One region of the Actinomadura formosensis genome, then DNA from elsewhere that is predicted to be linked to it. Evidence: riboswitches for the same ligand, from Rfam matches in the RefSeq annotation. Region 1 holds a riboswitch; each other region holds the start of a gene.
What was found. A riboswitch is a leader RNA that binds a small molecule or an ion and turns the genes downstream of it on or off. The one in region 1 is predicted to bind cyclic di-AMP.
Positions count from the first base shown of each region.

Region 2: linked by a shared signal. The riboswitch ahead of ACQP1N_RS07975 (NlpC/P60 family protein) and the one ahead of ACQP1N_RS12490 (CHAP domain-containing protein) in region 1 are both predicted to bind cyclic di-AMP.
Region 3: linked by a shared signal. The riboswitch ahead of ACQP1N_RS02685 (NlpC/P60 family protein) and the one ahead of ACQP1N_RS12490 (CHAP domain-containing protein) in region 1 are both predicted to bind cyclic di-AMP.
Region 4: linked by a shared signal. The riboswitch ahead of ACQP1N_RS14565 (CHAP domain-containing protein) and the one ahead of ACQP1N_RS12490 (CHAP domain-containing protein) in region 1 are both predicted to bind cyclic di-AMP.

Region 1 covers NZ_CP192011.1:2,638,832-2,642,029, forward strand. The annotation lists gene ACQP1N_RS12485 (hypothetical protein) at 1-1,195, opposite strand, end outside; gene ACQP1N_RS12490 (CHAP domain-containing protein) at 1,235-2,047, opposite strand; cyclic di-AMP (ydaO/yuaA leader) riboswitch at 2,057-2,228, opposite strand; cyclic di-AMP (ydaO/yuaA leader) riboswitch at 2,356-2,550, opposite strand; gene ACQP1N_RS12495 (NlpC/P60 family protein) at 3,051-3,198, opposite strand, start outside.
Region 2 covers NZ_CP192011.1:1,695,680-1,698,877, reverse strand. The annotation lists gene typA (translational GTPase TypA) at 1-1,293, opposite strand, end outside; cyclic di-AMP (ydaO/yuaA leader) riboswitch at 1,496-1,645, shown strand; gene ACQP1N_RS07975 (NlpC/P60 family protein) at 1,653-2,675, shown strand; gene ACQP1N_RS07970 ((deoxy)nucleoside triphosphate pyrophosphohydrolase) at 2,754-3,125, opposite strand; gene ACQP1N_RS07965 (Mut7-C RNAse domain-containing protein) at 3,159-3,198, opposite strand, start outside.
Region 3 covers NZ_CP192011.1:567,768-570,965, reverse strand. The annotation lists gene ACQP1N_RS02690 (DUF6153 family protein) at 1-311, opposite strand, end outside; gene ACQP1N_RS02685 (NlpC/P60 family protein) at 361-1,404, opposite strand; cyclic di-AMP (ydaO/yuaA leader) riboswitch at 1,408-1,552, opposite strand; gene ACQP1N_RS02680 (M56 family metallopeptidase) at 1,676-2,614, opposite strand; gene ACQP1N_RS02675 (BlaI/MecI/CopY family transcriptional regulator) at 2,619-2,999, opposite strand; gene ACQP1N_RS02670 (SDR family oxidoreductase) at 3,177-3,198, shown strand, end outside.
Region 4 covers NZ_CP192011.1:3,073,783-3,076,980, reverse strand. The annotation lists gene ACQP1N_RS14570 (bifunctional glycosyltransferase/CDP-glycerol:glycerophosphate glycerophosphotransferase) at 1-362, opposite strand, end outside; gene ACQP1N_RS14565 (CHAP domain-containing protein) at 582-1,367, opposite strand; cyclic di-AMP (ydaO/yuaA leader) riboswitch at 1,379-1,518, opposite strand; gene ACQP1N_RS14560 (PP2C family protein-serine/threonine phosphatase) at 1,984-3,198, opposite strand, start outside.

The DNA of each region.
Region 1 (3,198 bases):
CGGCGACCATCCGGCAGGCGAGCCATGCCTCCTGGTATGCCTGGGAGAGTCGCGGGGAGCCGCCGGCGAACTCGGCCGCCGCGGGCAGGGCGTCCGGCGGCCGTCCGGCGGTGACCTCGCGGCGCAGCTCGCCCGCCGCCGACCGGACGCTGATCTTGACCCGCCGGTAGCCGACATAGTCGGCGAAGCCCTCGATGAGCCACAGCGGGGTGCGCCGGTCGCGGGCGCCGCCGGTGGCGACGTGGGTCAGCTCGTGCGTCAGGACGACGTCGCGGCCGAGTCCGTTGAGGCGGCCGAAGGTGCCGGGGGAGACGATGACCCTGTCCTCGCCCCGGCCGCCGGTGGACGGCGCCGGGGACATTCCGGAAGGTGTGGGGGGCCGTTTCCCCTCGTCCGCCTCGACTCGCGCGGGGGGCACGACGGTGGCGAGCGCGGCGATCTGCCCGAGGCTCTGGCCGGGCCCGGCCAGAGCGGAGGCGAGGGCCGTGCCGGCGGGGACGAGCGCGACGACCCGCTGGGCCCACCCCTTGCCGACGACGCCCGTGACGACCGGCGCGGCGGCGTCCAGCCGCTTGGCGATGCCTTCGAGGCCGGTGGTGTCGCCTATGACGAGGCTGGCGCGGCCCTTGACCACGGTCAGGGGGCCGGCGTCCCAGATGTCGGCGTCGTCCTTGAAGCCGTGGGCCGTCCCATCGCCGACGATCGTCCAGGTGCCGGAGCCGGGGGCGAGCGTGAGGTAGCGGGTGCGGCTCACGTATCCCTTGTCGAAGCCCCGCAGTTTGTAGCGCACCTCCAGGCGGACCACCGCGCTCTCGTCGTCCATGGCCTGGGTGCCGGAGATGTGCTCCTGCCAGCCTTCCAGCGGGAGCTTGCGGAGGTTGCCGTATATGCGGGCCTGGACGTCCTGGAACGCCTTGGGCGCGTCGCCCACTGTGGCGAGGAACGCGACGCGGTCGCCGTCCCGCACGGCGCGGGCGCGGTTGGCGAGGGTGGCGCGGGCGGCGTCGAGGCTGAACGGCGCGGCGGCCCTGGGGGTGCGGGCAGGCGATGCCGCGCCGCCGCCGGACCGGAAGCCGAGCAGGCCGGCGCCTCCCGCGGCCAGCACGGCGGCCCCGCCCGCGCCCAGGGCGAGAGCCCTGCGTCGCGTCACGGGACCGCTGTGCTCCGGACCGCCGTGCTCCGGACCGTCCTCCATGGGCGTGATCCTATGCAGCCCGCGTCGTCCGGGGGCTCATCACGGCTTGTAGTCGGGGTAGCCGTAGCCGACGATGTCGTCGGCCGAGCGCTCCTTGATCCTGACGGCGTTGCCGGTGTTGCCCTCGACGGCTTCGATCGTGCTGTCGTCGACCTTCTTGGCCACCATGCCGACGTGCCGGATGTCCTCGACGTCCTTGCTGCCGTCCCAGGCGTAGAAGACGATCGCGCCCGGCCTCGGGTCGGTGCCCCAGCGGCCGTGCTCCTGGAACCAGCGGGCGTGGGCGACGGTCCAGGCGTCGCTGCCGATCTGGTCGGTGAAGCCGATCTGCTCGCCGATCCAGGAGATGAACATGTCGCACCACTGGGCGTCGCCGTACTCGCTGATGGAGCCGCCGTCGCGGGCGACGGTCTCCCCGGCGCGCGCGGTGCCCATGTACCACTTCTGGAACTTGGTCTCGCCGCCGCCGTCCTCTTCCACACCGACCTGGGACTTGGCGAGCTTGATGGCGTCGTCGGCGGTGGGCCGGGCATCCCCGGTCTTCTGGGGGGCGGCCTTCGGGCGGTCCTGGGTTTTCTGTGCGGGGGACGTCCGGGGCTCGGCCTTGGACGTGCTCTTGGCCGGGCCCTTGTCCGCCTTCTTGGTGTCCGTCTTCTTGATGGGGGTGGCACCGGCCGCCGCGGCCGTCGCCGGGGCGGAGCCGAACGGCAGGACGGACGCCTGCGCGGTGGCCGCCGCGGTACCGAGGACGGCGGCGCTGACGACTATGCCGCCGGTCGTCCGCCATGTCAGGGACAGGGGGCCCGGCTTGCGGTGCCGGCCCGGGACCTTCTTGCAATGCTCGCGTGGCAAGGGGGGATCTCCTCGACTTCCATGCCGCCTACCGGGTTAGCTGACGGGTTCGGGCCTGGAAGGCGCCCTACGGCCTGCGGGCAGGCCGATTCACCCCGAAAGGGAAAGGACACGATGGGTCCCCGGCTCCGCGTCCGGTGCACATGCGCACGGCGGTCCGCGGACTCGGCGGTGGCGTGCCCAGGGGACGGGCACACCGGTTTCGGATGGGGGCTCGCGCGGGCGGAGGCGCCCGCGGAGTGCAGGGAGGGTCCGGGCGTGGCCGCACGATGGGCGGCCACGCCCAGGTAACGCTGCGGAACTCACTCCTTCGCTCTTCCAGACGCCTACCGGGTTAGCTGACGGGTTCGGGCGTGGAAGTGGCCCTACGGCGGCTCTCACCGGGGGTGGGAGAGACACGCCGATTCACCCCGGGTGCCGGAATGCCCGTCCGGGAGGTCTCCCGGACTCCGGCGATGTGGGTCCCCGGTTCCGCGCTTCGGCGGATTCGGCGCTGCCGCTGCGATCCTGGGGGCGAGATGGGGCCCGGCGCGGGACCTGTCTCCCGCGTGCGAACGAGCGGCGCCTGATGTTGTGTGCGGACGCCGGCCCGGTTCCGGGGGCGTCCGGGATGCCTGACCCGGGGGAACCGCCGTGGCTGCGCGCTCAGCGCCATGCACGCCGTGAGCGTGCGCACGGTGGCCCAGGTCGGCCGTGCGGTCCGGGTGGGACCGCTGTGCGGCACCGTCCGGTGCCGCGGGGGCGACGCGTGGGTCGTGCCGCCCGGGTGGCGGCACATGGCTCGTGCCGCCGTCACGCGGCGGACGAACGCGCCGCGCGGGGTCGGGGCGCCTGGCGGGCGCCGCGGGGCCACGGCGTCTGGAGGGCGCCGTGAGTGGTGACAACGTACCAAAGCCCCAACAGAAGGCAAACCCCTACAAAATTAACAACGGACCAGGTCAAGCCTGGTCCGTTGCGAAAAAGAGAGCTCCGTCACGCCCTCCGCGGGGTGTGGGGCGGGCCGTCAGGGGCGCCCGGCGCCGTAGTAATTGCTCAGGTAGTAGCCCGAGGTGATGTCGCTGATCTTGACGACGTCGCCGGTGTGCGGGGCGTGGATCATCTTGCCGCCGCCGATGTAGAGGCCGACGTGGCCGAGCCCGCTGAAGAACACC
Region 2 (3,198 bases), 940 kb from region 1:
GACCGCCATGAGCTGCGTGACGGCGCCCAGGTGCTCCTCGGGGATGTCGACGGTGAGCCGCTCGACCGGCTCGTGCTTCCTGCCGTCGATGTCCTTGGTGACGACCTGCGGCTTGCCGACGGTCAGCTCGTAGCCCTCGCGGCGCATGTTCTCGACCAGGATCGCGAGCGCCAGCTCACCGCGGCCCTGCACCTCCCAGGAGTCCGGGCGCTCGGTCGGCAGCACCCGGAGCGAGACGTTGCCGACGAGCTCGCGGTCGAGCCGGTCCTTGACCATGCGGGCGGTGACCTTGGTGCCCTTCTCGCGACCGGCCATCGGCCCGGTGTTGGTGCCGATCGTCATCGAGATCGCGGGCTCGTCCACGGTGATCAGCGGCAGCGGGCGCGGGTCGTCGGGGTCGGCGATGGTGTCGCCGATCATGATCTCCGGGATGCCGGCGATCGCGATGATGTCGCCCGGCCCCGCCTCGTCGGCGGGCTTGCGGGTGAGCGCCTCGGTCATCAGCAGCTCGGTGATCTTGACCCGCTCGATGCTGCCGTCGTGCCGGCACCAGGCGACCTGCTGGCCCTTCTTGATCGTCCCGGCGTGCACGCGGCACAGCGCGATCCGGCCGAGGTAGCTGGAGGCGTCCAGGTTCGTCACGTGCGCCTGCAGCGGCGCGTCCGGGTCGTAGGACGGTGCCGGGATCGTCTCGGTGATGACCTTGAACAGCGGCTCCAGGTCCGCGCTGTCCGGCATGGCGCCGTCGGCGGGCTTGTCCAGCGAGGCCCGCCCGGCGCGGCCGGACGCGTACACGATCGGGAAGTCGATCTGGTCCTCGTCGGCGTCGAGGTCCATGAACAGCTCGTACGTCTCGTCCACGACCTCGTCGATGCGGGCGTCGGGACGGTCGGTCTTGTTCACCACCAGGATCACCGGCAGCCGCGCGGCGAGCGCCTTGCGCAGCACGAACCGGGTCTGCGGGAGCGGGCCCTCGCTGGCGTCCACCAGCAGGACGACGCCGTCCACCATGGACAGCCCGCGCTCGACCTCGCCGCCGAAGTCGGCGTGGCCCGGCGTGTCGATGATGTTGACGGTCAGCCCGCCGTGCCGGACGGCGGTGTTCTTCGCGAGAATGGTGATGCCCTTCTCGCGCTCCAGGTCGTTGGAGTCCATGACCCGGTCGTCGACGTCCTGGTTCTCGCGAAAGGCCCCGGACTGCCAGAGCATGGCGTCCACCAGCGTCGTCTTTCCGTGGTCGACGTGGGCGACGATCGCAACGTTCCGGAGGTCGTCGCGCGTGGAGATGGGCATGCGGGTTACCTTGCGTGAGGTTTCAGGGAGTCGCCGCAGAAACACGGCAGCACTCCATTCTACGCGCCGCCGCGTACCACCCATCCCGAGCCGCCGCGCACCACCCGTCGTGGACCTTCACACGGGCCCCGATTCGCATACTTTGCTCATCCTTTGTAATCTGCCCGAGATCCGGTCGTCCGGAGTCCCACCCCCAGGGGCTGCGACCGGAACGCCGAATCTCCCGCTCGCCGGGAGAACCGGGGACCCACACTCCCGGGGTGAATCGACGCGTGTCGCAGGGCGCCCGTCGTAGGGCGACTCCTGGCCCGAACCCGTCAGCTAACCCGGTAGGCGCCCGAGGAGAGGAGAACACCGGCTTGGCACCGGAACCCCACTGGCGACGCGCTGCACCCACCGCCACCGCGGCCGCCCTGCTCCTGATCGGCCTCGGCGCCACCGCACCCGTCGCCGCGCACGCCGCGTCTCCCTTCCGGCCCTCCGCCGCCACGGCCCCGGTCACGCCGAGCCCGACTCCGACGACGGAGCAGGGGCTGCGCAAGAGCCTGGACGCGCTGAACGAAGAGGCCGAGATCCTCACCGAGAAGTACAACAAGACCCGCGTCGAGCTGGGCAAGGCGCAGAAGGCCCAGCAGGCCGCCGCCAAGACCGCGGCGACACTGCGCGACCAGGCCGCGCCCGCCCGCGAGCAGCTCGGGCGGATGGCCGCCGCGAACTACATGGCCGGTGCCCCCGACACCATCTTCGGCGCGACCGGGTCCCCGGGCGGGCTGTCCGACAGCGCGTACCTCGTGCAGAACCAGGCCAACGCCGTCCACGCCCTGCAGAAGCAGATCGAGCAGGCCGAGGCCGCCCAGCGCGAAGCGGAGGCCAGGACCGCGCAGGTCAAGAAGGCCGCGGAGGACGCCAAGAACGCCCGCGCGGCGGCCAAGGCCAAGGTCACCGAGGTGATGAAGCGGCTCGACAAGCTGACCACCACCCACATCAAGGACCCGCGCACCGGCCTCACCGCCACCGTGAAGGGCTCGGACCTGCCGGCCAAGATGGCGCGCAAGGCGCTCACCAAGCTCGGCTCCCCCTATGTGTGGGCCGCCGCCGGGCCGAGCAGCTTCGACTGCTCCGGCCTCGTCGTCTGGGCCTACGCCCAGGTCGGCAAGCCCGGCCTGCCGCACTACACCGGTGACCTGTTCGCGCTGGGCACGAAGGTCTCGCGCGGCGCGCTGCGTTCGGGCGACCTCGTGTACTTCGGCGGCAACCTCCACCACATGGGCATCTACCTCGGCGGCGGCAAGTTCCTGCACGCACCGCAGACCGGCGATGTGGTGAAAATCTCCAACCTGTCCGACCGGTCCGACTACGCGGGCGCCAACCGCATCTCCTGACCCGCTCCCCCGTCCGCCGCACGCGGACCACAGGCGTCGGGGGCTTCCTGCGGCGCGGCAGGAAGCCCCCGTCACTCCTCAGCCGAGGCCCTGCGCGGCGAGGACGTCGATGACCGGACGGTCACCGGGCAGCCATGCCACGTCGTAAAGCTCACCCGGAGTCAGCCAGCGGAGCGCGAGATGCTCCAGCGCCCGCGGCTCGCCCTCGACGATCTCCGCCGTCCACACGCGCAGCAGGCTCCGCTCGCTCAGCCGCCAGTCGCCGCCGATCCGGCGGCCGAGCCGCACCTTGATCGCCAGTTCCTCGTGGCACTCGCGTACCAGGGCGTCCTCATCCGACTCGCCCGGATCGACCTTCCCACCCGGCAGTTCCCAGCCGCCCGCCATGTGCGGCGGCTCGGCCCGCTGCGCGCTGAGCAGCCGTCCGTCCGCGATGATCGCGGCTCCCACCACGACGAGATCGATGTCGACCAGCCCCTCTCCTCATCTCTTCGACACCGCGGCTTCGGTGCGCCCGTTCCCC
Region 3 (3,198 bases), 2.1 Mb from region 1:
CGGTACAGGGCGATGACGGCCCCGAAGAGCGAGAGCGCCGTCAGCATCGCCAGGCAGACCTGTCCGCCCGGATGATCCCGCTGGTGATCGGCGGGTTGCCGCCCACCGCCGGAGTGGTGATGCGCGGACGCCTCCGGCATCGGCCGGGCAGCGCTCATGGACGTCATCGGGACGCCGGTCATGTCGGCCGGGTCCGGCGATGCCTGGAAGCCGTGCATCGCGAGGACGCCGAAGAACAGGACCAGGCCGAACAGCGGGGTGGGGGCGCGGCCGCGCCCCCACCGCGCAGGCGGCGTCCTCAGCCGTCCCACTCGCCGCTCCGCGGTGGTGTCCGCACGGTGGGAGGCAGGAGGCGCATGGTCAGGCGACGCGGACTCCGCCGGCGAACGGGCGTCCGGCCATGGGGGCGATCTTGACGACGTCGCCGGTCTGCGGGGCGTGGACCATCTTGCCGTTGCCGATGTACATGCCCATGTGGTGCAGGTCGCTGTGGAAGAAGACCAGGTCGCCGGGCTTGAGCTGGCTCATGCTCACGTGGGTGCCGGCGTTGTACTGGCTGCCGGTGTAGTGGCCGAGGGTGATGCCGACCTGGGCGTAGGCGTACAGCGTCAGGCCGGAGCAGTCGAAGCCCCTGATGTTGGCGCCCTGCGCGGTGCCGTACGTCGGGCCGGAGGCGTCGCCGCCGCCCCAGGAGTAGGGGACGCCGAGCTGGCTCAGGGCGGCCTGGACGGCTCTCATCGCCTTGGCCGAGGCCCCTCCGGAGGCGACGTTCGGGGCCGAGCCGGGGTTCGCGCCGGGAGTGGCGTAGGTGCCGAGCTGGCGCTGGACCTTCTTGAGCTTGACCTGTAGTTCCCGGCGCTTCTTCTTCGCCTCCTCGGTGAGCTCGCGCACCTGCTTCGCACGCGCCTCGGCCGCCTTGCGGGCGCGTTCGGCGCCCTGCATCATCTGCAGCAGTTGCGTGACGCGGCTGTTGTCCTGCTTGGCGAAGTAGCTGAGGGTGGCGGACCGGTCGAGCACGGCCTGGGGGTCGGCGGACGAGGCGAACGAGACGGTCGGGTCGACCGGGCCGTTCTTGTAGGTCTCGGCGGCCATCTTCGCCATCCGCGAGCGCCCCTCGTCCAGGGTCCTCTTCTGCTGCTCGGAGGTCCTCTTGGCGACGATGGCGGCGTGCTGCGCCTGCTTGAGGCGTTCCCGCAGGCCGTTGTACTGCTCGCTGAGCTTCTCGGCCTCGTCGGCGAGCTTCTTCTGCTGGGCGGTCAGCTCCTTGCGCGTCGGCCTGGGCTTCGCCTCGGCCGGGGCGGGGGCCACCAGCCCGACGGAGATCATGATCGAGGCCGTCCATGCCGTGGTGGCGATGATCCTGCGGCGGGCTGACGTTCGCGGGCCGGCAGCTCGTCGCTGCATGCGCTGTCCTCTCCTGTAACGCCTACCGGGTCAGCTGACGGGTTCGGGCCGGAGCCGCCCTACCGTCCGCGCGGGACGGACTCACCCCGGTGAAGATCGGGTCCCCGGTTCCCGGGACGGGGTCCGCGGGATTTGGCGCGGCCATCGGCCGTCCCCGGCGGGGACGCGGCACCGTGACCTCCTACGGAGGGTAGGAGAAAAGCCGCCTCCTCCGCCACTCGGCCAGCCGAATTGAACGTTTCTCACCCGGGTCCCGGCGGCCCCGCGGAGCTCAGCAGATCATGGCCAGTTCGGCGATCGCCGCGGCCCCGACGAGGAGCGGCGCCGCGACCGCCGTCGTCGCGAAGGCGCCGGCCGCCAGCCGGACGGCCCGGCGCGGCCCCACCGGCTCGGCGGCCTCCAGCCTGCGCACCCGCTCCGCCAGCCTGCTCCTCCCGGGGCCGCCGGTCGCGCCCAGCGCGCCCGCCGCGCCCGGAGCCGCGGAGAGCCGGCACAGGGCGTCCACCAGTGCCCGCCTGCCGCAGGCGCGCGCCGCGGCGTCGTCGGCGGCCATCTCCAGCAGCAGCGGCAGCCGCGCCTTCGCGCGCCGGACGGTCGGCAGCCACGGCAGCAGCGCGTGGACCAGGTCGAGCATGAGCAGCAGCGCGTGGTGACGCTGGCGCAGATGGGCCCGCTCGTGCGCGAGCACCGCGCCGAACTCGGCGGCGCTGAGCGACTCCTGCGCCCCCGTGCTCACCACGATCGCGCGGCGCCGCGCGGGCAGGGAGTAGGCCACGGGGACGGGATGGTCGAGGACCAGGACGTCCGGATGCCGCCGGTGCTCCCGGGCGACCAGGCGCAGCATCTCCCGGTGCCGGCGGCGGTGCCGCACCGCCCGGCCGAGCCGCGGCAGGCTCCGCGCGAGCGCGGCACCGCAGCCCGTCACCAGGATCAGGCTCGCGGCGGTCGCCGACGCGATCGCCGGATACCCGTGGTGGGGCAGGCAATCACGCAGCCGGCCGAGGAGGCCGTGGCCCGGTCCGGGCGGGGAGAGCAACGCGACCGCCACGAGGCCCGCGCCGGCGACCACGGCGCCCACCAGAGCCGCGACCCAGCAGGCGGCGGCGGTCGCCGGGCTGAGCGCGGGACGCCGCAGGCGGTCCAGGACGGGCCCGGCGAGACACCCGAGCACGACCGCCGACATGAGCAGGCCGGCCATCGGCACGATCACGCGATCATTCCTCGTCGCCTTCGGCGGCCCGCCGGCGCAGCACGTCCAGCAGGTGACCGACGTCCTCCCGGGGGACGCTTTCCGCGAATCTGGCCAGGATGGCGCCGCTGTCGGGGGCGTCGGTGAGGGCGTCCAGCATCAGGTCGACCGCGTAGTCCTCCCGCGCACGCGTGGGGCTGTAGCGGTACGCGAGCCCGTCCTGCGTGCGCCGCAGCAGGCCCTTCTGCGCCAGGCGTTCCGCCACGGTCTGCACGGTGTTGTAGGCCAGCGGCCTGTCGGCGTCCTCGTTCAGCCTCGCCAGCAGTTCGCGCACCCGCAGCGGGCCGGGCGCCGCCCAGAGCACGTCCATGATGGAGCGCTCAAGCGATCCAGCCAGTCCGGCCACGCGGTCACCCCCTCACGCCATTGTGCCGGAGATCCGGATCGCGCCGAAGGTTCGGCCGGACTGCGATGGCACCGGACGGATTGGGCATAAGTCGTCCGGAAGCAGCGAGAACACAGAAGATGACAACCGGGGGCGGCTTTGGCGGCGACGATGGATCTTCGCGGCAGGACGGCGATCGTGACCGGCGCGGCACGCGGCA
Region 4 (3,198 bases), 430 kb from region 1:
GACACCAGGTCGGCGCCGGTGTCCTCGGCGGCGGCGAGCAGGTTGAGGCAGGCGTGCCGGTCCAGCAGGTCGTCGCTGTCGAGGAACATCAGGTACCGGCCGGCCGACGCCTCGATCCCGGCGTTGCGGGGACGTCCGCAGCCGCCCGAGTTGGACGGCAGGCGCACGGCGCGGACCCGTCCCGGATGCGCGGCGGCGAGCCGGTCGGCGATCTCCCCGGTGCCGTCGGTGCTCGCGTCGTCGACGATGACCGTCTCGACGCCGCCCAGCGACTGCGCCAGCGACGAGGCGACCGCCCGCGGAAGCCGCCGGGCGTCGTTGTAGGCGATAACCACCACACTGACATCCGGGCGCAGCCGCATGGGCGTCCCCCTTCACCCTTCCTCTGGGGACGGCCCCCAGGCGCCGGTCGGACGGTCGCCAGTGATTCCTATCCAGGAACGCCTTATCGAGGTCCAATGAGGATCAAAGGCTGTCAATGCTTCCCATTACCCGACTTCGCCGCAGACCTGGGGACCGTCACCGGGGGACGCCAGAAGGCGCCCGGCCGGAACCGGGCGCCCGCTGGAGGGGAGGACGGGTCAGGACGCGTAGTCGGGGTAGCCGTAGCCGACGACCGTGGACTTGGCGCGGACCTTCTTGTTCACCGCGTTCTCGGTGTTGCCCTCAATGGTGCTGATGGTGCCGTTGCCGTTGTCCTTGACGACGATGCCGACGTGGTCGATGTCGCCGATGCGGCCCTTGGAGCCCTTCTTCCAGTCGAAGAACACGATGGAGCCCGGCTTGGCCTTGTGACCCCAGCGGTCGGTCTTCTTGAACCAGGAGGCGTGCTGGACGGTGTAGGCGTCCCAGCCCATGTTCTTCACGCCTGTCTGGGCGCCGAGCCACGAGACGAACATGTCGCACCACTGGGCGCCGTTGTACGCCTTGGTGGAGAAGCCGCCGTCGCGCTTGGCGGTGGCCTTGGCGTGCGAGGTCGAGACGTACCAGTCGTGGTACTTGGTCTGGCCGCGCTTGCCCTCCTTGACGCCGACCTGCTTCTTCGCCAGCTTCAGCACCTCGGCGGGCTTGACCGCGCGCGGCGGCACCTTGTACCCCGCCTTGCGTGCCTCGTCGGCGATGGAGGAGGTGGAATCCTTCGACGCGGTGCCCTTCTCGGCGACCGCCGCCGCCTGGGCCGGGGCCGGAGCCGCGGCCGTGGCCGCGGCGGCCTGCGCCGGGGTCTCGGCCGCGGCGCGGCCACCGGCGAGGGGGTTCAGGACCGCGAGCCCGACGGCTCCGGCGAGGACGGTGCTGACGGCGACGCCGACGGCCTTGTCCTCGGGGGTGAAGGCGCTCAGGGAAAGTCGATTGAAACGACCGGTCATGCAGGGAATCTCCTTGTCTTCCATGACGCCTGCCGGGTTAGCTGACGGATTCGGGCATGGAAGCAGCCCTACGGCGCGGCTCTCGGACGCGCCGATTCACCCCTGGAACATTGGGTCCCCGGCTCCGTGCCGGTCGTGGCGACCGGAACGGACTCGGCCTCGCACCGCGGACGCGGTGCTCTATTCGGATTTATCTCAGCGACTGATCTCGGTGAGGTGGCGCGCATCGTCTGGCGCGCATCGCGTGCGAATACCGCTCCGCGATCCTCGGCCGTATGGCGAACGGCCGGCGGCAACGCATGGGGTGCGTTGCGTGATTCGAATAGAAGGTACCAACCTTCTCAAGAAAAGCAAACCCGGCACAAAGCTCGATCTTGCCTGCTCAAAGCCGTTCCAAGGAACACCCAACACCGCCGGCCCGCCGGGCCTTCCCGATCTTTCTCTGACCGGCCCTCAACCCTTTGCAGGCAAGGCTTACCGCAAGATCAGAAAAAGGTAAAGAAACCAGGAAAGCAGCGGCCGGAAAGTGATCGTCCGTCACACGCCCACCATCAGCACCCGCCCAAGTGAGGTCTACATCACACTGGGTGATCTTCGCAGGTCCGAGTGTGCTTCGTCACTCCACGCGCAGGGCGAAGAGCGTGGTGTCATCCGCAGCCCGGTCGTGCTCCATGCGCGCCAGCACCTCGTCCAGCACGCGTTCGGGGCGTTCCGAGCAGTCCCGCAGGATCCCGGTGAGGCGTTCGGTGCGCTCGTCCATGTCCGCGTCCCGGCGCTCGACCAGGCCGTCGGTGTACAGGAACAGCAGGTCCCCGGGGTGCAGATCCGTGGTGATCGTCGTGTAGCGCCAGCCCGGCATCGCACCGAGCATCGGGTCCCGGACGGCGTCCAGCGGCACCGCCCGCCCGTCCCGGACCAGGATCGGCGGCGGATGCCCCGCGCACGTCCACTCCAGCAGCCGGCGGGACGGGTTGAAATGCGCGACGATCGCGGTCCCCGTCGCGGGCGGGTCCATGTTCCCGACCAGCTCGTTCAGCCAGCCGACCAGCCGTCCCGCCGGCTCGCCCGTGCAGGCGAGGCCCAGCAGCCCGTTCCGGGTCCGCGCCATCGCGGCCGCCGCCGGCAGCCCGTGCCCGGCCGCGTCCCCGATGGCGAACATCGCCCGCCCGTCCGGCAGCACCCGGGTCGCGAACCAGTCCCCGCCGATGCGGGCGGTGCTCTCCGCCGCCAGGCTGCGGACCGCCATGGAGAGGCCGGGCAACTGCTCCACCTGGTCCTCGTCCGGCAGGATCGCGCGGCGCAGCGTCACCGCCACCTTCCGCTCCTGCGCCGTCCGCGCCTGCTGCCTCAGCATCTGCCGCCGGGTCTCGGCGAGCGCCCGCTCCACGCCGCGCCGGCGGGTGATGTCCTGCGAGACGATGTTGATCGAGATCGGCAGCCCGGAGTCGCCCAGCACCGGCTCGGCGAACACCCACAGGTGCCGCGGCGTCCCGTCCTTGCCGATCACGCGGTGCTCGGCCTCCACCGGCTCCCGCCGCGAGAACATCGTCTGGACGGCCTCCTCCACGAGCGGAAGATCGTCCTCCGCCACGACCTTCGGCAGGTCGTGCGGCATCGGCGGCACCTCGTCGGAGGAAAGGCCGTAGTTGGCCAGCATCTGCGGCGTCCAGTCCGCCTCGCCGGTCGCGAGGTCCCACTCGCCGAAGCCGATCAGCGCGAGCCGCTCGACCCGCTCCAGCCGGCGTGCGACCCGGTCCTCGGCGAAGTGGTAGCGCCAGGTGACGCACACGCCGGTCGGCACCGGGACGCACCGCGCGCTCATCCGGGACGC